2 regions of the Janthinobacterium amylolyticum genome follow, and region 2 is predicted to be linked to the other one. Evidence: predicted binding sites of a transcription regulator. Region 2 holds the regulator's gene; the other holds the start of a gene.
The links. Region 2 encodes LexA, which represses DNA repair genes until DNA is damaged. Its sites were predicted from a motif close to ACTGTATNNNNATACAGT; they were not measured.

Region 1: the regulator LexA is predicted to act here: its motif matches at 8,719-8,736, upstream of dinB (DNA polymerase IV).

What each region holds. Positions count from the first base shown of each region.
Region 1 is NZ_JBNYXL010000012.1:141,201-152,670, reverse strand. Features, by position in the region: gene ACQ4WR_RS23955 (phosphoenolpyruvate carboxykinase (GTP)) at 1-180, opposite strand, end outside; gene ACQ4WR_RS23950 (D-2-hydroxyacid dehydrogenase family protein) at 545-1,558, shown strand; gene ACQ4WR_RS23945 (L-asparaginase) at 1,546-2,319, opposite strand; gene ACQ4WR_RS23940 (asparaginase domain-containing protein) at 2,488-2,973, shown strand; gene ACQ4WR_RS23935 (TonB-dependent receptor) at 3,568-6,303, shown strand; gene ACQ4WR_RS23930 (recombination-associated protein RdgC) at 6,439-7,335, opposite strand; gene dinB (DNA polymerase IV) at 7,453-8,652, opposite strand; gene ACQ4WR_RS23920 (S9 family peptidase) at 8,852-10,996, shown strand; tRNA gene ACQ4WR_RS23915 (tRNA-Val) at 11,096-11,171, shown strand; tRNA gene ACQ4WR_RS23910 (tRNA-Asp) at 11,226-11,302, shown strand.
Region 2 is NZ_JBNYXL010000007.1:352,035-363,504, reverse strand. Features, by position in the region: gene ACQ4WR_RS17340 (inorganic phosphate transporter) at 1-449, opposite strand, end outside; gene ACQ4WR_RS17335 (DUF47 domain-containing protein) at 489-1,115, opposite strand; gene ACQ4WR_RS17330 (replicative DNA helicase) at 1,207-2,592, opposite strand; gene rplI (50S ribosomal protein L9) at 2,728-3,183, opposite strand; gene rpsR (30S ribosomal protein S18) at 3,211-3,501, opposite strand; gene priB (primosomal replication protein N) at 3,527-3,826, opposite strand; gene rpsF (30S ribosomal protein S6) at 3,847-4,245, opposite strand; gene lexA (transcriptional repressor LexA) at 4,521-5,156, shown strand; gene ACQ4WR_RS17300 (cystathionine gamma-synthase family protein) at 5,226-6,467, opposite strand; gene purF (amidophosphoribosyltransferase) at 6,616-8,139, opposite strand; gene ACQ4WR_RS17290 (CvpA family protein) at 8,179-8,667, opposite strand; gene ACQ4WR_RS17285 (SPOR domain-containing protein) at 8,688-9,683, opposite strand; gene folC (bifunctional tetrahydrofolate synthase/dihydrofolate synthase) at 9,708-11,006, opposite strand; gene accD (acetyl-CoA carboxylase, carboxyltransferase subunit beta) at 11,181-11,470, opposite strand, start outside.

The DNA.
Region 1 (11,470 bases), on a different contig from region 2:
GCCACTGGCAACCATCTCAGCGCACAGGCGCTCGTACTCTTCCTGCGAGCCATCGCACCAGTAGATGCGGTCAGGCTTGGTGAGCGCGGCAATGTCGGCCACCCAGTTGATCAGTTTCTGTTGTTTAATATAAGCTGGGACGTTGAGTGCGGCGACGCCACCCATGACGGGCTGATTCATATTACCTCCAATACCAATAAAAGAAATTCTGGTCGTTCCGGCAAGACAGGCAGCATCATTGAGAGGTGGCTGCGGCTCACTGCGGGCGGCGTGCTCACGCGGGCAGGGCTCTGGGGTCGTGTCGGCCGCGGCGTTCACGCCGGCGGCATTACCTGGATCATGCTTCAAGACGGCTGTAACATTTTGCGCTGCATGTGCCATTCGCTCATCAGGAAGCATCAAAAGTGCCGGCGATTGTACACCCGCAAAACAGCTATTCTCGCAAAAATGTAGGAGAATAGCTTGACTAATGTAGTAGGCTATTCAGCATTTCCCGTATCCTGTTATTTCCCTACCAAATCCTCACTAAAATCGGCCATCCACCATGAAAATTGCCATACTTGATGATTACCAGGATGCCGTGCGCGGCCTCGATTGTTTCCAGTTGCTCGACGGACATGAGGTCAAAGTGTTCAGCAATACGGCGCGGGGACTGGGCCAGCTGGCCATCCGCCTGGCGCCGTTCGACGCGCTGGTGCTGATCCGCGAACGCAGCAGTTTTAACCGGCCCTTGCTGTCGAAGCTGCCGAACCTGAAACTGATTTCGCAAACGGGCAAGGTCAGCGGCCACATCGACGTGGCGGCCGCCACGGAACTAGGCATCGCCATCGCCGAAGGCATCGGCTCGCCCACGGCGCCGGCCGAACTGACGTGGGCCCTGATCATGGCGGCGCAGCGCAAGATCGTGCCCTACGCGCAGCATTTGCAGGAAGGCCTGTGGCAGACGTCATCGCTGGAGCCGGCGCGCAACACCTTGGGCACGGTCTTGAAGGGGCGTACCCTGGCCATCTGGGGCTATGGCAAGATCGGGCAATTGATCGCCGGCTATGGCCGCGCATTTGGCATGAATATCCTCGTCTGGGGCAGCGAAGCGAGCCGCGCGGCCGCCGTGGCGGCGGGCGACACGGCGGCGCCATCGCGCGAGGCCTTCTTTGAACAAGCCGATGTGCTGAGCTTGCATTTGCGCCTGTCCGACAAGACGCGCGGCCTGGTCACGGCAGAGGACCTGGCGCGCATGAAGCCGGCGTCCCTGTTCGTCAATACCAGCCGCGCCGAACTGGTCGCCGACGGGGCGCTGGAAGCGGCCTTGCCGCAGGGCCGCCCGGGCGCGGCCGCGCTGGACGTGTTTACGGATGAACCCTTGCCGCCCGGCTCGCCGCTCCTGCTGCTGCCGAACGTGCTGGCCACGCCGCACCTGGGCTATGTCGAGCGGGACAGCTATGAGCTGTATTTCCGCTACGCCTTGCAAAACATCGTCGATTTTACGCAGCAGCAATGCACGCGCCTGCTCAACCCTGAGGTGCTGGCGCATGCGCGCCAAGCTCCTCAGGAGCGCTGAAAGCCCTTCAGCAAATCCGGCTCGCCCGTCACGCGGATGGCGGGCGCCGGCAGCACGTGCCGGCCGCGCCACAGGCCGGCCCAGCCGGGCGGCCAGGACAGGTCCGGCCCCGCATACGGCGCCACGCCGGCGCGCACGGCGACCACCGGCACGGGCGGCATGTCCTGCAAGGGCTCGCCTTCCGTGCGCTGCATGTCCAGGCTGTACATGTAATCGGGCAGCAAGGCGTCACAGACGCGGGCGAACCATTCCGTGTGGTCAACGTCGCGCCCCAGCGCCTGCGCCAGGCCCTGTGGGTCGAAACGCGCCAGCGCATCGATCAGCTCGCCCGTGGAGGCGCCCGGCGTATCGCCCCAGCCCATCACGGGATTGACGTTATAGTCGGCGCCCGAGCCATACCAGCCTTCGCGCCAGGGCCGCTGCATCCAGTCGCGCGGCCCCGTAAACAAATGCCAGCGCCAGTGCAGGCCCGATGGTTTCGGCCAGGAATACAAATATAATTTTTGATAGCCGGCCTGGTGCAGTTCGCGCACCATGGCCATCAGGCGCGCGTGCGGCATGCGGTCGGGCGGCGCGCGGCGAAACAGGATCGCCTCGCCATCGGCGAACTGCACGTCGTCGGTCGACAGGTTCAGGTCCAGGGTGCGCGCCTCGCTGCCGAAACGCGCCGCGATCCAGCCCGTCAGCAAATTGACGGACGTGATCACGCCATAACCGCGGTGGCGGTGAAAAATGACGGTGCCGGGAGCGAGCGCTTTCATACGGGGTATCTGGCCGGTGGGCAAGCAAAGAAACAAGTGTATGCGCAGATGGCCGAATTTTCCAGATGCGCGACAAGCCCGGGGCGGCCGGGCGGGATCGACATTCACGCAATGGCGCCATTCCACGATATCATGCCCGTCATTCTCCACTGACATCGTGACCACATCATGACTTTGCGCATACTCGCCACCGGCGGCACTTTCGACAAACACTACAATGAATTGAACGGTACCCTGGGCTTTTCCGACAGTCATTTGCCGGCCGCCATCGCCCGTGCGCGCATGACGGCACCGGTGGCGCTGGAGCAATTGCCCCTGCTCGACTCGCTCGACATGCAGGATACGGACCGCCAGCGCGTGCTGGCCTCGTGCCGCGCGGCACAGGAAAAAGCCATCGTCATCATCCACGGCACCGATACCATGCGCGAAACGGCGCAAGTGCTGGGCGCGGCGAACCTGCAGCAGACGGTGATTCTCACGGGCGCCATGATTCCCTACGAAATCGACAATTCCGACGCCCTGTTCAACCTGGGCTTTGCCTGCGGCGTGGCGCAAACCTTGCCAGCCGGCGTGTACGTGGCCATGAATGGCCAGATCTTCGCCTGGGACAACGTGCAAAAGAATCGCGCCGCTGGCGTCTTCCAGCCGCTGTAGAACTCATTGTGATGCGGCAACGTCGCAGCGCAACAACAATCTGCCATGCTGCAGGCCCCTCGGCCTGCCTGACGTCCTGGCACGCTGCAGAAGGGCAGGCAGGCAAGCAAGCCGCCTGATTGTTAATCTTCAGCAAATCAACAAGCCCGCTTTTTGCGGGCTTTTTTTTACATTTTTTTACCTTTCACAAATTCTGATAGGCAACACTTTTCATCGAATTATTGCTGGTAATTCATCGAATTGCCAATACAATAATTTTATGTTGTAAAAAAACGCCATTAATCATTTTTTAAAACAATGATTTTTTCAAATAAACTATCGCCATTTAACAAATTTTTGAAATATTCTTCAGCATCCATAATTTATTGCCAAATCCGACACGGTTGATGTCCATTTTTTCTTGCTGAGACGACATAATGTTTGCCTCGACAAGTAAAAAGTGCATTTATAACAATATTGCACGAAGTAGTCTTCCTTGCCCGTCCGGGCATGTGTCCGCCTACCGTACTCGCCATCGCAGACCGACTATCCGCCGGTCATGCCGGTTCGGGTGCCGCTTGTCGTTATTAAAACTACTACGGAGTAATTGTTATAATGGCATTGAAAGAAAAAATCGGCGCGCGCAGCGTGCGCCTGGCCCTGACCGTTCTGGCAGGCAGCGTCTTGTTCTCTGGCCAATCCATGGCAGACGAAGCAATTCAAAAAGTTGAAATTACCGGCTCGAGTATCAAACGTATCGCCGTCGAAGGCGCACTGCCAGTGCAGCGCCTGACGCAAGAAGCGATCGCGCGTACCGGCGCCACCACCGTGGCTGACCTGGTACAAAGCCTGCCCGCCATGCAAGGCTTCACCATCGGCGCCGTTGCCGCTGGTTCCAACTCGGGTGGCCGCACCAGCGCCTCGATCCATGACATCGGCGAAAGCTACACCCTGGTGCTGTTGAACGGCCGCCGCATCGCCCCACAAGGCTCGGGCACCTCCGTCAACCTGAACGCCATTCCAATGAGCGCTGTTGAGCGCGTCGAGATCCTGACCGACGGCGCTTCGGCCCTGTACGGCTCGGACGCCATTGCCGGCGTGATCAACTTCATCCTGAAGAAAAACGTCCAGGGCGGCACCCTGGAAGCCACCTACGGCGGTCCGGAAGACAAAGGCGGCAACGCCTGGAACACCAACGTTACCTACGGCTTCGGCGACCTGGACGAAAACCGCTTCAACGTGCTGGTATCGTACCGCCACGATGAGCAATCGAAACTGAAGGCAACGGACCGCTCGTTCGCCCGCTCGTCGTACATTCCTGTCAGCTACGGCGGCAAGAACTACATCTACGACCGTACCAGCACCTCGACCGCACCAGCCAACGCCACGGTCGCCTTCAACAACAAGGCCAGCTCGTCGGTCATGTTCAACCCGTACCTGGCAGCCAACGGCAACTGCGGCCCGACCAACTACGTCACGGCAACCAACGACAAGGCTTGCGGCTTTGACGGCGGCTCGACGGTTGAAATCGTTCCAGAATCGAAACGCGACAGCCTGTTCGCCCGCGGTACCTACAAACTGTCGGACAACCTGAATGCGTTTGCCGAAGTAGCCCTGTCGCGCTTCGACCTGACCGCGCGTATCGCTGCCAACCCGGTGCCTATCAGCATCGCCAAGGACAGCGCGCTGTACAACCAGTACGTACGCCCGGGCCTGACGCAAGCACAGCATGACGATGTGAAATCCGTTACCGCCAACTACCGCATGGCTGACTGGGGCACCCGCGCCAGCAACACCATCACCGACACCAAGCACTTCGTGGTCGGCGTGGAAGGCGAAGTCGGCGAGTGGAACGTGGAATCGGGCCTGACCTGGTCGCAAAACGCCATCGACGAGCGCTATGTGGGCGGGTATGCCAAGAACGCAGATTTCAAGGCCATGCAAACCAACCCATTGTTCAATCCGTTCATTCCTGCCGGCAACACATCGCCAGCACTGCAGAACCTGATCGACAAGTCGCAATTCAACGGTTCGATCCGTACGGCATCGACCACCATGCGCGGTATCGATGCGCACGGTTCGCGTGAACTGTTCACCCTGCCAGGCGGCAAGGCCAATATCGGTATCGGCGGCGACTACCGCGAATACAAGTATGAGCAATCGCCATCGAGCGGCGCGAGCAGCGACACGATCTACAACTTCAACACCTCGGCACGCTACGACCTGAGCCGTGAAACCTACGGCGTGTTCGCCGAGTTGCTGGCACCTGTCACCAAAACGGTGGAAGTGAGCCTGGCTGGCCGTTACGACACCATCACCAAGATCGACAACGGTGTCATCAACAAGTCCATCGGTAAAGACCAAAGCGCCAGCACCTACAAAGTGACGGCACGTTGGCAGCCAGTGCAGCAAGTGTTGCTGCGCGGTTCGTACGGCACGGGCTTCAAGGCACCGAGCATGCTGGACATCGGCCAGCCGCTGGTCAACAACGGCTTCACCGCAAAACCATGGAACTGCCCGTTCCCAGGCGATGCCCTGTGCCGTCCAGCAGCCACGCAGTACAACCAATTGTCTGGTGGTAACGAAAACCTGAAGCCGGAAAAATCGAAGCAATACACCGTCGGTTTCCGCATCGAACCTAGCTCGGCATTCTCGTTCGGCGCCGACCTGTGGGACGTGAAAATCACCGACGCGGTATCGGCAGTCAGCGAAACCCAGGCTTTCGGCAATCCAGCGCTGTACAAAGACCTGTTCGGCACCTACACCGAGCCATCGACCGGCAATACCTACTATGCGTTCAAATCGCTGTCGATGAACATCGGCCAGACGCATAACCGCGGTATCGACTGGGACATGACCGGTCGCCACAAGTTTGATTTCGGTAACTTCACGGCCAACCTGAGCGGCACCCACATGCTCAAGGCTGACTACACCGTGCCAGGCACCAAGAATCAGTGGACGACCAACATGAACTACTTCGGTATCACCGATGCAGTCACGTTCCGTAACCTGGTCAAGCTGAACATGAGCCTGGAAACCGGCAAACTGACCAGCACCATGGTTGTCAGCTATCGTAACGGCTACACCGATGCAGCCGCTTCGGTTCTGAACGTCGATACCAAGGCCCTGGAAACGATCCGCCTGCAAGTACCGTCGTACACCACCGTCGACCTGCAAGGCCGCTATGCCTTCAACTCGGCTGTGACGCTGCGCGCTGGTATCAAGAACCTGTTTGACCGTGAACCGCCGCTGTCGCTGCGCGCTTCGTCGGGCCACCAGGTTGGTTTCGATCCACGCTACGCTGATCCAATGATGCGTTCGTTCTACTTCACCGGTAGCTACAAGTTCTAATGTGATGTCTTAAATTAGCTTGTCCAGAAAGCGCCTTGCACTTCACCGTGCAAGGCGCTTTTTTTATGTGCCGCCAGATTGCCCAGGCGAAAAAAAAGGAGCCGCAGCTCCTTTTTTGTTCCTGCATGACGACGCTTACGCCGTCGCTTCGCCGCCCAATGCCTCGACCACGTCGGCCATCAGCTTGGAGAGCTCGCCCGTCATCAGCATCACGTCGCCGTCGAAACGCTCTTCGTCGTTCTTTGTGCTCGATTCCGTTTCCTTGATCACGTCAAGCGGCTTGACGCTCTTGATGGCCAGCGATTCCGTCAGCACGAAGGAGATCTTGTCGTTCCACGTCATGGCCAGGCGCGTGCACTGCTTGCCGGCCGCGATATGACGGCGCACGTCGTCCGCTTCCAGGGTGTGGCGCACGTAGCGCACGGTGGCCTTGCTCTCGCCGGTGGCGCGCAATTCCGTATCCATGTCGACCGTGAAGCCGGCAGGCGCATCGTCGGCCTGCAGCCATTCCGTCATCACCGCCACGGGCGAGCGCTGCACGCGCAGGCTTTCCAGCGGCAATTTATCCACGGCTTTGAGCAGCAGCTTGATGACTTCATCGGCTTTCGCCGGGCTGGCGGCATCGACCACCAGCCAGCCGTTGACGGGGTCGATCCACGTCCAGACGTTGCTGCGGATGCTGAAGGCGCGCGGCAACAGTTCGTCGGCGACGCGCTCCTTCAATTCCTTCATGGCTTTCTTGCCGGGCGCAAAACCTTGCGCTTCTTCCATCTCGGCGGCGCGGGCCTTGGCCACCTGGTTGATGACGGTGGCTGGCAGCAATTTCTTTTCCGTGCCCAGCAGGATCAGCATCTGCTTGTTGACCACGTGGACCAGGCCGCCGTTCGGGCGTGGCGTATCCCAGCCCTGGCGCATCAGATCCATGCTGGTCGCCGGCGTAAATTTGTTCGAGGACAGCGCCTCTTCCAGTTGTTCTGGCGTGTAAGCCCATGGTGCGGGCAGGCGGTAAATCTGAAGATTCTTGAACCACATAGTTTTTGTCTTCCGTTTGTTTCAGTAGTGCCAGGGGAACGCCATTCTACACTTTCGACGCGGTCATGCCGTCAAAAGCGCAGCCTGGCGCGGTGCTTGTGATCAGGGGAAACGCCGCTACAGGGCGGGAAACAGCTCGGCCTGGGCGGGTGCCTGCCGCGTGACGACGGCCGGGTCGCACAGGGCCGAAATGCGCACGCCCAGCAGGCGGATTTTCTTTTCAAACGGCACGCGCCGCAAGCAGTCGCGGCTGGCGCGCAGGATAGCGGCGGCGTCCGCCGTGGCGCTGGGCAGGGTGATGTCGCGCATGACGGTGCTGAAATCCTCGAAGCGCAGCTTGATGCCCACCGTGCGCCCCGCCAGCGACTGCTTGTCCAGGTCGCCCGCCACGCGCGTGCACAGGCTTTCCAGCTTTTCCGACAGGGTGGCGCGGTCGCGCACCACCTGCAAGTCGCGCTCGAACGTCGTTTCGCGGCTGACGGACTTGGTTTCCCGGCTCGTCTGCACGGGGCGGTCATCGATGCCCAGCGCCGCCTGGCGCAGCCAGCCCGTGTACAGGTCGCCGAACTGCGTGCGCAGCATGGCCATGTCGGCTTGCGCCAGTTCGCCGATGCTGACGATGCCCAAGGCTTCCAGCTTGGCCGTCGCCTTCGGGCCGATGCCATTGATCTTTTTCGCCGCCAGGGGCCACACGCGCGTGGCGATATCCTCGGGCGCCAGGATGGTCAGCCCGTCCGGCTTTTCCAGGTCGGAACAGATTTTGGCCAGCAATTTGTTCGGCGCCAGCCCGATCGAGCACGACAGCCCCGTCGCCTCGAACACGGCCGCCTTCAGGCGCGCCGCCATGGCCGGCGCCTGCTCGCCATGTTCCGTCAGGTCGACATAGATTTCGTCGATGCCGACGTTCTGGATGATCGGGCACAGATTGGCCACGGCTTGCTTGAAGCGCGCCGAATAGTCGCGGTAGGCTTCGAAATCGGCCGGCAGCAGGATGCTGTCCGGCGCCAGCTTGGCCGCCTTCATGATGCCCATGGCGGAAAACACGCCAAACGCGCGCGCCGCATAGGTCGACGTGGTGACCACGCCGCGTCCCACGTAGTCGCGCATGCGGGCAAACTGCCGCGTGCCGTCTTCCTGCAGCACGGGCTGCTGCAAGCGCCCGCCACCGATCACCACCGGCTCGCCGCGCAATTCCGGATATTTTAATAATTCCACGGAGGCAAAGAAAGCGTCCATGTCCAGGTGCGCGATCCAGCGGCGGGCAGCCACCTGGTGCGGCGCGGATGACTGAGGCAGGGTGGGGGCAGATGGGCTCAAGGACACCTCGCGGCGGGTCGGCCTGCCAGAGGGAAAGGACATTCCACAGGCAGAATACGGTTAAACACTGTTGTTTTATACAGTATCGCCGGAAACGAGCGCAGATGCAAGCAGGAACCGTATTGATTGAAATCAGCATTGGCTTTTCTATTTGGCAAGAATAGAATCTCCGCACAATAACGAAACCTAGGGAGTTGCCTTGTCTATCGCCCATCACGCCTTGCGCCGCCTTGCCGTCTGCACATCCATGCTGCCGGCTCTGCTGCTGTCCACGCTATCGCCATCCGCGCTGGCTGCCGACGCCCCTGTCGCCGCCAAAACCGCCTGGCAGGAAACCCGCCACGGCACCGTCGTTACGGACGACTACCGCTGGCTGCAAAAGAAGACCGATCCCGCCGTGATCGACTACCTGAATGCGGAAAACGCCTACACGGCCGCCGTCACGGCCCCGATCCAGCCGCTGGCCGACAAGATCTACGCCGAGATCAAGGGCCGCATGCAGGAAGTGGACTTGTCTGTGCCTGTGCGCATGGGCAATTTCTACTATTACACGCGCATGGAAGCGGGCAAGCAATACCCGCTGCACTGCCGGCGCGCCGTGGGTGCGAAGGGTGCCTATGATGCGGGCGTCGCCGAAGAAATTTTGCTGGACCAGAACCAGCTGGCAGACGGCCACACCTTCTTTGCCGTGCGCGCGTTTGCCGTCAGCCCGAATGAACAATTGCTGGCCTACACCACGGATACGACAGGTTTCCGCCAATACGACCTGCATGTCAAGGATTTGAAAACCGGCAAGCTGCTTACCGACACCATGCCGCGCGTCACGTCGCTGGCCTGGGCGGCGGACAATGCCACCCTGATGCTGGCCCAGGAAGACGCCACCACCAAGCGCTCGGACCGCTTGTTCCGCCTGGCCCTGGGCGGCACGCCACAGCAGGTGTATCACGAGCCTGTGGAACAGTTCGCCATTGGCGTGGGCCGCACGCGCGACCAGCGTTTCTTTGTGCTCAGCTCGCGCAGCACGGATACCAGCGACGTGCAGCTGTTGCCAACCAATACGCCGCAGGGCAGTTTCCAGCCGGTATTGCCGCGCGAAAAGGGCCACCGCTACAGCGTCGAGCACCGCGACGGCCAGCTGTACATCCTCACCAACAAGGATGCGAAAAACTTCCGCATCGTCAGCGCGCCCCTGTCGCAGCCGCAGCCCAAGCACTGGAAGCCGCTGGTGCCGCACAACAAGGATGCCGTCATCCAGTCCATCGATGCGTTCCAGAACTACCTGGTGGTAATGGAAAAGTCGCGCGCCCTGAACCGTGCGCGCATCTATGATTTCGCGCAGAAAAACTGGAAGACGGTGCAGTTCGACGACCCCGTCTACCTGGCCACGGCGGCCGGCACGCCCGACTATGCCGCCACGCAATTTCGCATGTCCTACCAGTCGCCTGTGACGCCGCCTACCGTCATCGACGTCAGCATGAAGGATGGCAAGCGCACGGTGCTGAAACAGCAGGAAATCGTCGGCGGCTATGATGCGGCGCGCTACACCACGCAGCGCCTGTGGGTCAAAGCCCGCGATGGCGTGCAAGTGCCGCTGTGGATCGTCTACAAGAAGGGCGTCAAGCTCGACGGCTCCGCCCCGCTGCTGCTGTATTCGTATGGTTCCTACGGCATTTCCACGGAAGCCAGTTTCGCCATCAGCCGCATCAGCCTGCTGGAACGGGGCGTCATCTATGCGCAGGCGCATATCCGCGGCGGCACGGACATGGGCGAAGCGTGGCATGAGGATGGCATGCTGATGAAGAAGAAAAACACCTTCAATGACTTCATCGACAGCGCCGACTACCTGGTGCGCGAAAAATGGACGAGTGCGAACCGCCTCATCATCCAGGGCGGCAGCGCCGGCGGCTTGCTGATGGGCGCCGTCGTCAACCAGCGCCCCGAACTGTTCCACGCCGTGCACGCGGCCGTGCCCTTTGTCGACGTGATGAACACCATGATGGACGCCAGCCTGCCGCTGACCACGGGCGAATATCTGGAATGGGGCGACCCGAACCAGAAGGCCGCGTATGACTACATGCTCAGCTACTCGCCCTACGACAACATCGCCCGCAAGGATTATCCCGCCATGCTGGTGACGACGGGCCTGAACGACAGCCAGGTGATGTACTGGGAACCGGCAAAATATGTGGCCAAGCTGCGCGCGCATAAAACGGACAGCAATCCCCTGCTGCTGAAAACAAATATGGGCGCCGGCCACGGTGGCGCATCGGGCCGCTACAACGCCATCCAGGAAAGCGCGTTCAACATGGCCTGGATGCTGTCGCAGTGGAATATCACGGAATAATGTGAAAAAAGCGCTTGCACAAGGATTTTAGCCGTCCTATAATAGCGCCTCTTCCAGACGTGGTGACAAACGTCGGGATGGTTTTCTGAGACAAGCAACGGGTGCTTAGCTCAGTTGGTAGAGCGGCGCCCTTACAAGGCGTAGGTCGGGAGTTCGAGCCTCTCAGCACCCACCAAATCAGAAAACTGTCCAGTGCTTCATGGATCAGCAATACAGATCATACGAGCTTGGAGTGGTAGTTCAGTTGGTTAGAATACCGGCCTGTCACGTCGGGGGTCGCGGGTTCGAGTCCCGTCCGCTCCGCCAATAAAAGAAAAGCCCTTTGGTTCTCTGAACCGAAGGGCTTTTCCCATTTCCGGGCCAGAAAATGCGCCCACCGCCCCTCCTCCGAACATTTTTGCGTTTTTCAGCAAAATATCTGCTTTTATCCCATAAGAATAGTTGCACAAGCGGCATAGCGCCCCCTATAATAGT
Region 2 (11,470 bases):
CCCAGCACCGGCGACAGCACGATGAACAGCACGACTTTCCACAGGCCGGCCGAGATCAGCGCGCCCGTGCCGGACTTGGCCACAGCGGCGCCCACCAGGCCACCGATCAGGGCGTGCGAGGACGACGAAGGAATGCCGTAGTACCAGGTGACGAGGTTCCACACGATGGCGCCCATGAGGGCGCCAAATATCACATATTGGTCAATCACCGCGGGGTCGATCGTCCCCTTGCCCACCGTGGCGGCCACGGTCAGCTGGTGGAAGACGAAGATGGCGACGAAATTGAAGGTGGCAGCCATGGCAACCGCGGTCTGCGGTTTCAATACGCCTGTCGAGACCACCGTGGCGATCGCGTTGGCGGCATCGTGGAAGCCGTTCATGAAGTCAAATAGCAGTGCAAGGATGACGAGCAGGCCTAGCACGTAGATGCTCATTTGGATGGTTTGCATGGATTTTTCTTTTCTGATTCTGTTTCAGGACAGACGCTGTTACGCGTTTTCGACGATGATGCCTTCGATAATGTTGGACACATCTTCGCAACGGTCTGTCACGGTTTCCAGAATTTCATAGATCGCCTTCAGCTTGATCAGGGTGCGCACGTCCGGTTCGTCGCGGAACAGCTTGGACATGGCGGCGCGCATCACGTGGTCGGCGTCCGATTCCAGGCGGTCGATCTCTTCGCAGATGGCGACGATCTTGCGCGAGTTATCCATGTTGTGCAGCATGGCCACGGCGTCGCGGACTTTCTCGGTGCACGCCAGTACCAGTTCGGCCAGGCGCTTGGCTTCCGGCGTGACGGCTTTCAGGTCGTACAGCGACACGGTTTGCGCCGCATCTTCCAGCAGGTCGAGGATGTCGTCCTGGCGCGTGATCAGCTGATGGATGTCATCGCGGTCGATCGGCGTGATGAAGGTCTTGTGCAGCATTTCCACGGTGGCGTAGGTGACTTTGTCCGCCTGTTTCTCGATGCTTTCAATCGCATGTACGCGGTTTTCCAGGTCGTCGAAATTGGTCATCAGGCCGAGCATCTCTTTTGCGCCCTTGACGCACAGTTCCGCGTGCTGGTTAAACAATTCAAAAAACTTGCCCTCAGTGGGCATCAAGCGTCCAAACATGTCATTCTCCGTTAAGCATTGAGTCGTGTTATTTACTACAGAAAGCCGCCCCGTTGTCGGGGGCGGCCAATGGAATATCAGTGCTGCTGTGTTAGTCGCCTTGGTAAAGCGCCAGGCCACCACTGTAATTGCCAAATTTGGTGTACTGCCCCATGAAGGTGAGGCGGATGCTGCCGATTGGACCGTTACGTTGTTTGCCGATGATGATTTCGGCCGTCCCCTTGTCTGGCGAGTCGGGGTTATACACCTCGTCGCGGTAAATGAACAGGATCACGTCGGCATCCTGCTCAATAGCGCCCGATTCGCGCAAGTCGGACATGACCGGACGTTTGTTCGGGCGTTGTTCCAGCGAGCGGTTCAGCTGGGACAGCGCGATCACGGGACAACCGAGTTCTTTCGCCAGGCCTTTCAAGCCCCGCGAAATTTCGGAAATTTCCGTGGCGCGGTTATCGCCCGGAGTATTTGCCGACATCAGTTGCAAGTAATCGACGATGATCAGGCCCAGCTTGCCGCATTGACGCGACAGACGGCGCGAACGGGCGCGCAATTCGATCGAGTTCAGCGCCGGCGTTTCATCGATGTACAACTGGGCGTCGTTCATCTTTTGAATCGCGTTGGTCAGGCGCGGCCAGTCTTCATCGTTCAGGCGGCCGGTACGCAGACGGTGCTGGTCCAGCTGTCCCACGGAGCCCAGCATACGCATGGCCAGCTGGGCGCCGCCCATCTCCATCGAGAACACGGCCACGGGCAAGCCGCTGTCGATGGCCACGTTTTCGCCGATGTTGACGGAAAACGCCGTCTTGCCCATCGAAGGACGTCCCGCCACGATCACCAGGTCGCCCGGCTGCAGACCGGAGGTCATGCGGTCGAGGTCGATGAAACCGGTGGGCACGCCCGTGATTTCACTCTGGTTGTCGCGGCTGTACAGCTCATCGATGCGCTCGACCACCTGCGTCAGCAGGGGCTGGATCGCGGTCCAGCCTTGGGCGCCGCGCGCGCCTTCTTCGGCGATGGCGAAGATCTTCGACTCGGCCTCGTCAAGCATCTGCTTGACTTCCTTGCCTTGCGGGCTGAAGGCCGTGCCGGAAATATCGTCAGCGACGGTGATGAGTTTGCGCAGCACGCCGCGGTCGCGCACGATCTCGGCGTAGCGCCGGATGTTCGCGGCCGATGGCGTGTTTTGCGCCATGGCGTTCAGGTAAGCGAGTCCGCCCACATCCTCGGCCTTGCCGAGCTGGGTCAGGGTTTCAAAAACAGTAATGACATCGGCTGGCTTGGAAGCGTTAACCATCTTGACGATTTGCTCGAAGATGATGCGATGGTCATAGCGATAGAAATCCTCCGCATGCATGAAGTCGGCGATGCGGTCATACGCGGCATTGTCGCGCAGCAGACCACCGATGACGGATTGTTCTGCTTCGATCGAATGCGGCGGAATACGGAGGGAATCCAGTTGCGGATCAGAGGGGGCGTTCATGGCGCGAATTATACCCGCTTCGGCGTCAGGGCAAAAAAAAAGGGCGAAAAATCGCGGAAAAAAAGGCCACAAAAAAGCCGGGCGAACCCGGCTTTTCATAGTGCGGCAGCGCTTGCGGGCCAGGCCCGCAGACGATTACGCGTTCGCGTCTGGTACGACAGCGATAACAACTTCCACGACCACGTCGGTGTGCAGAGCAACCGAAACGTTGTGCTCGCCAACGATCTTCAACGGGCCGGTAGGCATGCGGATTTGTGCTTTTTCAACAGCAAAACCTTGCTTGGTCAGCGCTTCAGCGATGTCGAAGTTGGTGACGGAACCGAACAGACGGCCATCAACACCAGCTTTTTGAGCAACTTGAACGGTCAGGCCGCTCAGTTTTTCGCCCTGGGCTTGCGATGCGGCCAGTTTGGCGGCAGCAGCTTTTTCCAGTTCGGCGCGCTTGACTTCGAATTCAGCCACAGCGGTTGCCGTGGCACGACGTGCCAGGCGTTGCGGGATCAGGAAGTTACGTGCGTAACCGTCTTTGACTTTGACGACTTCGCCGAGGTTACCGACGTTAACAACTTTTTCTAACAGAATGATTTGCATAGTTCTTCTCCAGGAATATCTGACCGATTAAGCGTGGTGCAGATCGGTGTATGGCAGCAGCGCGAGGAAGCGAGCGCGCTTGATTGCGGTGTCAACTTGGCGCTGGTAGTGCGCTTTGGTACCGGTCAGGCGTGCTGGCATGATCTTGCCGTTTTCTTGGACGAAGTCTTTCAGCGTGTCGACGTCTTTGTAGTCGACTTGCTCAACGTGAGCTGCGGTGAAGCGGCAGAACTTCTTGCGTTTGAACAACGGGTTTTGCTGTTTGCGTTTTTCTTTAAGCTTGAGCTTATTTTTGTCGAACTTTTTACCGAATGCCATGTCAGGCTCCTGTATCTAAAATGCGCTAGTCAGAATTGACTGCACTAAAATCAATGATGTGAAACACCAAACTCTTGCTGTTGCGGCTCTTCCTGGCCAGGAAACCCGTGAACTGATACACCCCACCCAAGTTTGCCTGACTGAACCGGCCTGAGATTTCGCCAGCGGCTAGCGCGGCAACATCAAACTCGGTCAAACGGGCAATCCCTGCTTCCATCTGCTGCGAACTGTGCTGCAATACTGCATTCACAATCGGCAGCCCTGCCGGGGTATAGCGCAATATTTCGCGCTCGGCAATGATGGCGGTTACTTGTAGCTGGTTCAGCGCACGATCCTGGTCAAGAATTAAGCTGCTGCTGCGGCTGGAGCGGCTGGAGCGGCTGCTGGTGCTTCGGTGCGGTGGCTTTTGGCCGCGTCTTCGCGTTGTACCGATTTCATCATCGGCGAAGGAGCTGTTTCAGCTTTCTTCATTTTAACGGTCAGGTGACGCAACACGGCATCATTGAATTTGAATGCTGTTTCCAACTCGACCAGGGTCTCGTTGTCGCATTCGATGTTCAGGCAGATGTAGTGTGCTTTAGGCAGCTTTTGGATCGAGTAAGCCATTTGACGGCGGCCCCAATCTTCCACGCGGTGAACCGAACCGCCGCGGGTGGTTACGCTGGCTTTGTAGCGTTCGATCATCGCGGGCACTTGCTCGCTTTGGTCCGGATGGACGATAAAGACTATTTCATAATGACGCATGCAAACTCCTTCAGGTCGGATTGATAATCGCCCACCCCGGCGTCAAGACGGGTGTGGGAAGGTCAGCCGAAGATTATAACCGCCTTTTGCAAACGTTTCAATCATTCCTTCCACCTGCACCCGAAAAGTCCGCGCGCCGCGCCGCTTTTCATCGGTGCACAAGTATTTCTTGCGAAATCCGCCCAAAATACGGAAATCCCCTTGCATAGTGGACGATACTGTACAAAAATACAGACTGTTCATATAGACAGCATTTTAGTATGCACCCACCGCTCATGATCAAGCTGACAGCACGACAAGAACAAATCCTGAACCTGATCAAGGACGCGATTGAAAATACGGGTTTCCCTCCCACCCGTGCCGAGATCGCCAATGAATTGGGCTTCAAATCGGCCAACGCGGCCGAAGAGCATTTGCAGGCCCTGGCCCGCAAGGGCGCCATCGAGATTTCGCCGGGCACCTCGCGCGGCATCCGCCTGATCGGCGCTGCCGCAGAAACCCTGCCATCGAAGGTGCCGGCAGCGCTGCTGATGTCGCTGCCGCTGATCGGCCGGGTGGCGGCCGGCTCGCCCATCCTGGCGCAGGAAAACCTGGAAGCGAGCTACAACGTCGACCCTGCCCTGTTCTCGGCCAAGCCCGACTTCCTGCTGAAGGTGCGCGGCTGGTCCATGCGCGACGCCGGCATCATGGATGGCGACTTGCTGGCCGTGAAAAAGGTCGACAGCGCCAAGAACGGCCAGATCGTCGTCGCCCGCATCGGCGACGAAGTCACCGTCAAGCGCTACAAAAAAACCGGTTCCGTCATCGAACTGCTGCCGGAAAACCCCGACTTCAAGGTGATCACCGTGTCGCCGGAAGACGAGTTTGCTTTGGAAGGTTTGGCGGTAGGCTTGATGCGCAGCTGGCATTAAATTGCCGCACGTAAAAAAGGGCCGCGACAGCATCACTGTCGCGGCCCTTTTTACATGGTGCGCGGCTGCTTATGCGTCCAGTGCGTTGCTGAAATCTTCCAATAAGTCTGCTTCATCTTCGATACCGACAGACACGCGAATCAAGGACTCGGCAATGCCCATGCTGGCGCGGCGCTCGGCGCCCATCTCATAAAAGATCGTGTGGGCGACAGGAATCACCAGGGTGCGCGTGTCGCCCAGGTTGCTCGCGGGAATAGCCAGGTTCAACCGATTGAGGAAATCGAAGCAGTCGATGCCATCCTTCAGCTCAAAGCTGAACAGCGAACCATAGCTGCGGAACAGGTCCGTCGCCAGCGCATGTTGCGGGTGCGACGCCAGGCCCGGGTAATGCACGGCAGCCACTCGTGGGTCGGCGGCAAGCATGGTCGCCAGCGCCAGGGCGTTCGAGCAGGTGCGGTCCATGCGCAAGGCCATGGTTTCCGCGCCGACAGCAATATGGTGCGCCGCTTCCGGACCCAGCGAGGCGCCGAAATCGCGCAAGGCCTTGGCGCGGATTTGCGCGATGCCCCACTGCGCCGGCGCCGCCTTTTTATAATTTTCAAAGATGTTCGGGTACCGCGTCCAGTCGAACACGCCCGTATCCGTCAGGCTGCCGCCCAGCGCATTGCCGTGGCCGCCGATGGATTTCGTCAAGGCGTTCACCACCAGGCCCGCACCCACGGCTTTCGGGCGGAACAGATACGGCGTCGTCATGGTGTTGTCGACGATGTAGAGGATGCCTTTTTCACGGCACAGGTCGCCGATTTTCTTCAGGTCGGCGATCTGCGTACGGGGATTGGCGATGGTTTCCACAAACACGATGCGCGTGGCCGGCGTAATGGCGGCCGCCACGTTGGCCACCTCGGTGGCGTCGACGAACGACACGCCGATGCCCTGCCCCGTCACCGTTTGCCACAGGCTGTTGGTGTTGCCAAACAAAAACGCCGACGAGACGACATGGTCGCCCGCGCGCAACAGCGACTGCACCACGGCGCCGATGGCGCCCATGCCGGTGGCGAAGCACAAAGTCGCCACGCCGTCTTCCATCTTGTTGACCTTGTCTTCCAGCGCGGAAACGGTCGGGTTACCCTGGCGGCCATAGCGGAAGCCTGGCTCCTTGCCCTGGAACACGGAAGCAAGCTGGCGCGCATCGGCGTAGCCAAAGGCAACGGAAGTGTGCACGGGCTTGTGCAAGGAGCCGTGCTCGATGCCCTTGCGGCGGTCGTTGTGCAGGATGGTGGTGGTGAAGCCGTAGTTTTTTTTGGTAGTCATGGTGGAAGTTCCAAATACTCGTCTTGCCGCTTAACCCAAGGCAAGTGCTGGGGTCAGTCCCTTCGGGATCGGAATGCGCACCACTGGCGCGCACTCCCCCGGCGGGTCTGACCCCGAAAAAAAAGCCCGGCAATAGCCGGGCCCAGTATCAAGCCTCGGTAGTAGCGAGGTTCAGGTTCAGCTGGGAACGCGGCGTATCTTCGGGCGCTGCCGCCTTCGGATGGTGGCGCGCATATTCCAGGCGGTCCAGGTATTCCTGCGACACGTCGCCCGTCACGTAGACGCCATCGAAGCACGATGCCTCGAAGTTGGTCAGGGCCGGGTTGACGTCGGCAATCGCCTGCTTCAGCGCTTCGATATCCTGGTACACCAGGTAGTCGGCCGTGATTTCGCGGCACACTTCTTCCGTCGTGCGGCCGTAGGCGATCAATTCGTCGCGCGTCGGCATGTCGATGCCGTACACGTTCGGGTAGATCACCGGTGGCGCGGCCGAGGCGAAGATGACCTTAGTCGCGCCCGCTTCGCGCGCCATCTGCACGATTTCACGGCTGGTGGTGCCGCGCACGATGGAGTCGTCGACCAGCAGCACGACTTTATCCTTGAACTCGGATGGAATCGCGTTGAGCTTCTGGCGCACGGATTTCTTACGCGCCGCCTGGCCCGGCATGATGAAGGTACGGCCGATGTAGCGGTTCTTGATGAAGCCTTCGCGGTACTCGATGTTCAGCGCCATGGCCAGCTGGATGGCGGCCGGTCGCGAGGAATCGGGAATCGGCATGACCACGTCGATATGCACGCCGGGCAATTCGGTGCGGATCTTTTCGGCCAGGTATTCGCCCATTTTCAGGCGCGTGGCGTACACGGAAGCGCCGTCGATGACGGAATCGGGACGCGCCAGGTAGACGAATTCGAAGACGCACGGATTCAGGCTGGCATTGTCGGCGCACTGGGCGCTGTGCAATTGCTTGTCGGCGTCGATGAAGACGGCTTCGCCAGGACCGATGTCGCGCACGAAGCGGAAGCCCATGCCTTCCAGGGCCACGGATTCGGAAGCGATCAGGTATTCAGGACCCTGCTCCGTTTCATTGATGCCCAGGCACAGCGGACGGATGCCGTGCGGGTCGCGGAAGGCCAGCAAGCCCACGCCGGCGATTTGCGCGACGGCGGCGTAGCCACCCTTGACGCGGCGGTTCAGCACGGTGACGGCCTTGAAGATGGCTTCCGGGTCCAGGTTCAGGCCCGTCGTCGCTTCCTGGATTTCATGCGCCAGCACGTTGAGCAGCACTTCCGAGTCGGAATCGGTATTGATGTGGCGGCGGTCGTTCTTGAACATTTCCTGTTTCAACTGCTCCCAGTTGGTCAGGTTGCCATTGTGCGCCAGGGTGATGCCGAACGGCGCATTCACATAAAACGGCTGTGCTTCCTCTTCGCTCGACGAACCGGCCGTCGGGTAGCGACAGTGGCCGATGCCGGTGGTGCCTTGCAGCGAACGCATGTTGCGCGTACGGAAGACGTCACGTACGAGGCCATTGGCCTTGTGCATGGAAAACATACTGCTGTGATTGGTCGCAATCCCTGCCGCATCCTGACCGCGATGTTGCAAGAGCAACAATGCATCATAGAGCAATTGATTGACAGGTTGATGGGAAACGACGCCGACGATGCCACACATGGTGTGCTCCTAAACTGTGCTACTGATTTTAAAAAAAATTCAAAATTTCACATGCTGCGCGTAAGCGGCAGGCAGATAAGGCTTGATGGCGCGCGCGCCCTGTTCCGCGACCGGGCTGAGCAGCGCGTTTTTCCAGAATGGCTGCTGCGGGATGGTCGTCATACCGCACAAGATGACGGCGGTCAGCACGATCACAAGGCCCCGCGCCAGGCCGAACAGGCTGCCCAGGGTGCGGTCGGCCAGGCTCAGGCCCGTCACCTTGACAAGCGCGTCGACCGTCATGGACAGCAAGCCCATCAGAATACGCACGCCGATGAACAGCACGACGAAGGCCAGCAATAACCGGATGGCTTCGCCCGGTACGGCTTCCGGCAGGAATTTCGCCAGGGTGGCGCCATAGGCGTTGGCAATGACGAAGGCCACGATCCAGCTGACCAATGACAGTATTTCCTTGACCAGGCCACGCATCATGCTGATCAGCACGGACGTCACCAGCACGAACAGCACCAGGTAATCGAAGATCGTCACGCGCGCTCAGCCTTGCATGATCACGCTGGCACCAGCGAACCGCCCAGGCCCAGCTTTTGCAGCTTGGCGCGTGTCTTTTCCGCGTCTTCGCGGCTGCCGAACGGGCCCACCCGCACACGGATACGCTCGCCAGCAGGGCTGGAGACTTTCTGCGTGTACGACTTGATGCCTGCTTCGCGCAGCTTGTCCTGCAATTCGTCGACCTTGTCCTGCGTCGCCAGGGCCGCCACCTGCACCACGAACTTGCCGCTGCCGGCATCGTGGGCTTTTTCCTGCGGCTTCTCCACGGGCTTGCCTTCCAGGATCGCCAGTGCGCGCGCCGCATCGTCGGCAGACTGCGCCGGCTTGGCAGGTTTCGCTTCGGGCTTGGCTTCCGGTTTCACCTCATGCTTGGGCTCAGGCTTGGTTTCCGCCTTGGGCTCGTGCTTCGGTTCCGGCTTCGGTTCGTGTTTCGGTTCAGGTTTCGGCTCCACCTTGACCGGCTTGGGCTCGGGCTTCGGCTCCGGTTTCGGCTCCGGTTTCGGCTCCACATACGCGGGCTTGACGGGAGCTGGCTGGGCAGCGGCAAGCACGGGTGCTGGCGCTGGCGCCGGCTTGGCCGCCGGCGGCAGCGGCGTGTCGACGATTTCCTCGGACTGGTCCAGGCCATTGCTTGCCGCGGCCTGGGCCGGGACGGCCGGCACGGGTGCAGGTGCCGGCGCGGCTTTTTCCTTCGACGGGATGTCGATGGCGATATCGTTGAAAGGGGCTTTCGGCTCGGAATCGAGCAGCATCGGCAAGCCGACAGCCACGCCCAGGGCCAGGGCGATGGCCCCGACCAGGCGGCGGCGTGCGCGCTTCTTTTCAGGCAAGACCGGATCCGTTGCGTCCTTGCCGCCACGGCGCGATCCGCCGCCACCGGAGGTGTTGGCAGCGCGCTTGCGGGTCGGCGACTGTGCTTCGCCAGGGACATAAAAGCCGCTGTCTTCGCCAGAGGATTCTTGCTTGTTTTTAAACAGTTTCGAGAACAAGCCCATGCGTGATTTTCAGTCGAGTGCGTTTCAGTGAAGTGAGGATTTTCGGGCCTTCATCACGCCGGCAACGGTGAGGAAAGAACCAAAGACCACAATTCTATCATTCTCACCGGCCCGGCTCATTGCATTTGCAAAAGCTTGTGCCGGATCATCGAAAATAGACACAGTATGTTCGCTGCTGTCAGGCTTGTCTTCCAGCATGATCTGCACCTTGGCGGCCAGCTCGGAGGCTGTGGCAGCGCGCGGCGAAGGCAGGCCCGTCAGGCACCAGTGGTCGACGTGTTCGGACATGGCGGCCAGTACGCCATCGATATCCTTGTCCTGCATGGAACCGAAGACGGCATAGGTGTACGGATGGAAACCCATATTGCCCAGGTTCTGGTTCAGCGCCGAGGCAGCATGGGGGTTGTGCGCCACGTCGAGGATCACGCTGGGGCGGCCAGGCAAGACCTGGAAGCGGCCCGGCAGTTCCACCGTCACCAGGCCCGTGCGCACTTCCTGCGCGCCCACGGGCAGTTTCAGCTTCAGCACTTCCAGCGCGGCCAGCACGGCCGTCGCGTTGAGGATCTGGTTGGCGCCACGCAAGCTTGGATACGCGAGCGAATTGCGGCGCTGCTCGCGCCCGCCATAGTTCCACTGCTGCTTGTCGCCCGAATAATTGAAATCGCGGCCCATCAGCCACAGGTCGGCGCCGATGGCCTCGGCATGGTCGATCAGCGACTGCGGCGGCACGGGGTCGCTGCAGATGGCCGCCTTGCCCGGACGGAAGATGCCGGCCTTTTCAAAGCCGATCGCTTCGCGCGTATCGCCCAGGTAATCCGTATGATCGATGTCGACGCTGGTGACGATGGCCACGTCGGCGTCGATCACGTTGACGGCGTCCAGGCGCCCGCCCAGGCCCACTTCCAGGATGGCCACGTCCAGCTTTGCCTGCGCCAGCAGGTGCAAAATCGCCAGGGTGGTGAATTCAAAATACGTCAGCGGCGTGTCGCCGCGCACGGCCTCGACAGCGTTGAAGCTGGCGACGAGCTGTTCATCGCTGGCCATCTCGCCCAGCACGCGCGCGCGCTCATTGAAATCGAGGAAGTGCGGCTTGATGTACAGGCCCACTTTGTAGCCAGCGCGCAACAGCACCGATTCCAGCATGGCGCAGGTGGATCCCTTGCCGTTCGTGCCCGCCACCATGATCACGGGGCAAATAAAAGCCAGCTGCATGCGCGCCTTGACGGCTTGCACTCGGTCCAGGCCCATGTTGATCTGGGTTTCCGAATGGCGGGTTTCCAGCATGGCGAGCCAGTCCGGCAAGGTGGTGGGGAGGTTTTGCATGGGAGACTTCTTGAGGTAAGGATGCGCGAGGCAGAAAAACAGATGACCCTAAACAACATCTGGGGTCGGTCCCTGCGGGATCGAGATTCACTCCACTGGAGTGAATCTCCCCGTCGGGTCCGACCCCAGCAGTTCATGGGTTCAGGCAAATGGACATTATTCCATTCAATACAATCAAGCCAGCACTTCCACGGCCTGATTCTGCAGCAAGGCCAGCAGGCGGGCGATTTCTTCGCGCATCTTGCGGCGGTCGACGATCATGTCGACGGCGCCCTTGGTAACGAGGAACTCGGCGCGCTGGAAGCCTTCCGGCAGTTTTTCGCGCACGGTGTTTTCAATCACGCGCGGGCCGGCAAAGCCGATCAGCGCTTTCGGCTCGGCGATGACGACGTCGCCCATGAAGGCGAACGAAGCGGACACGCCGCCCATGGTCGGGTCGGTCAGCACGCTGATGAATGGCAATT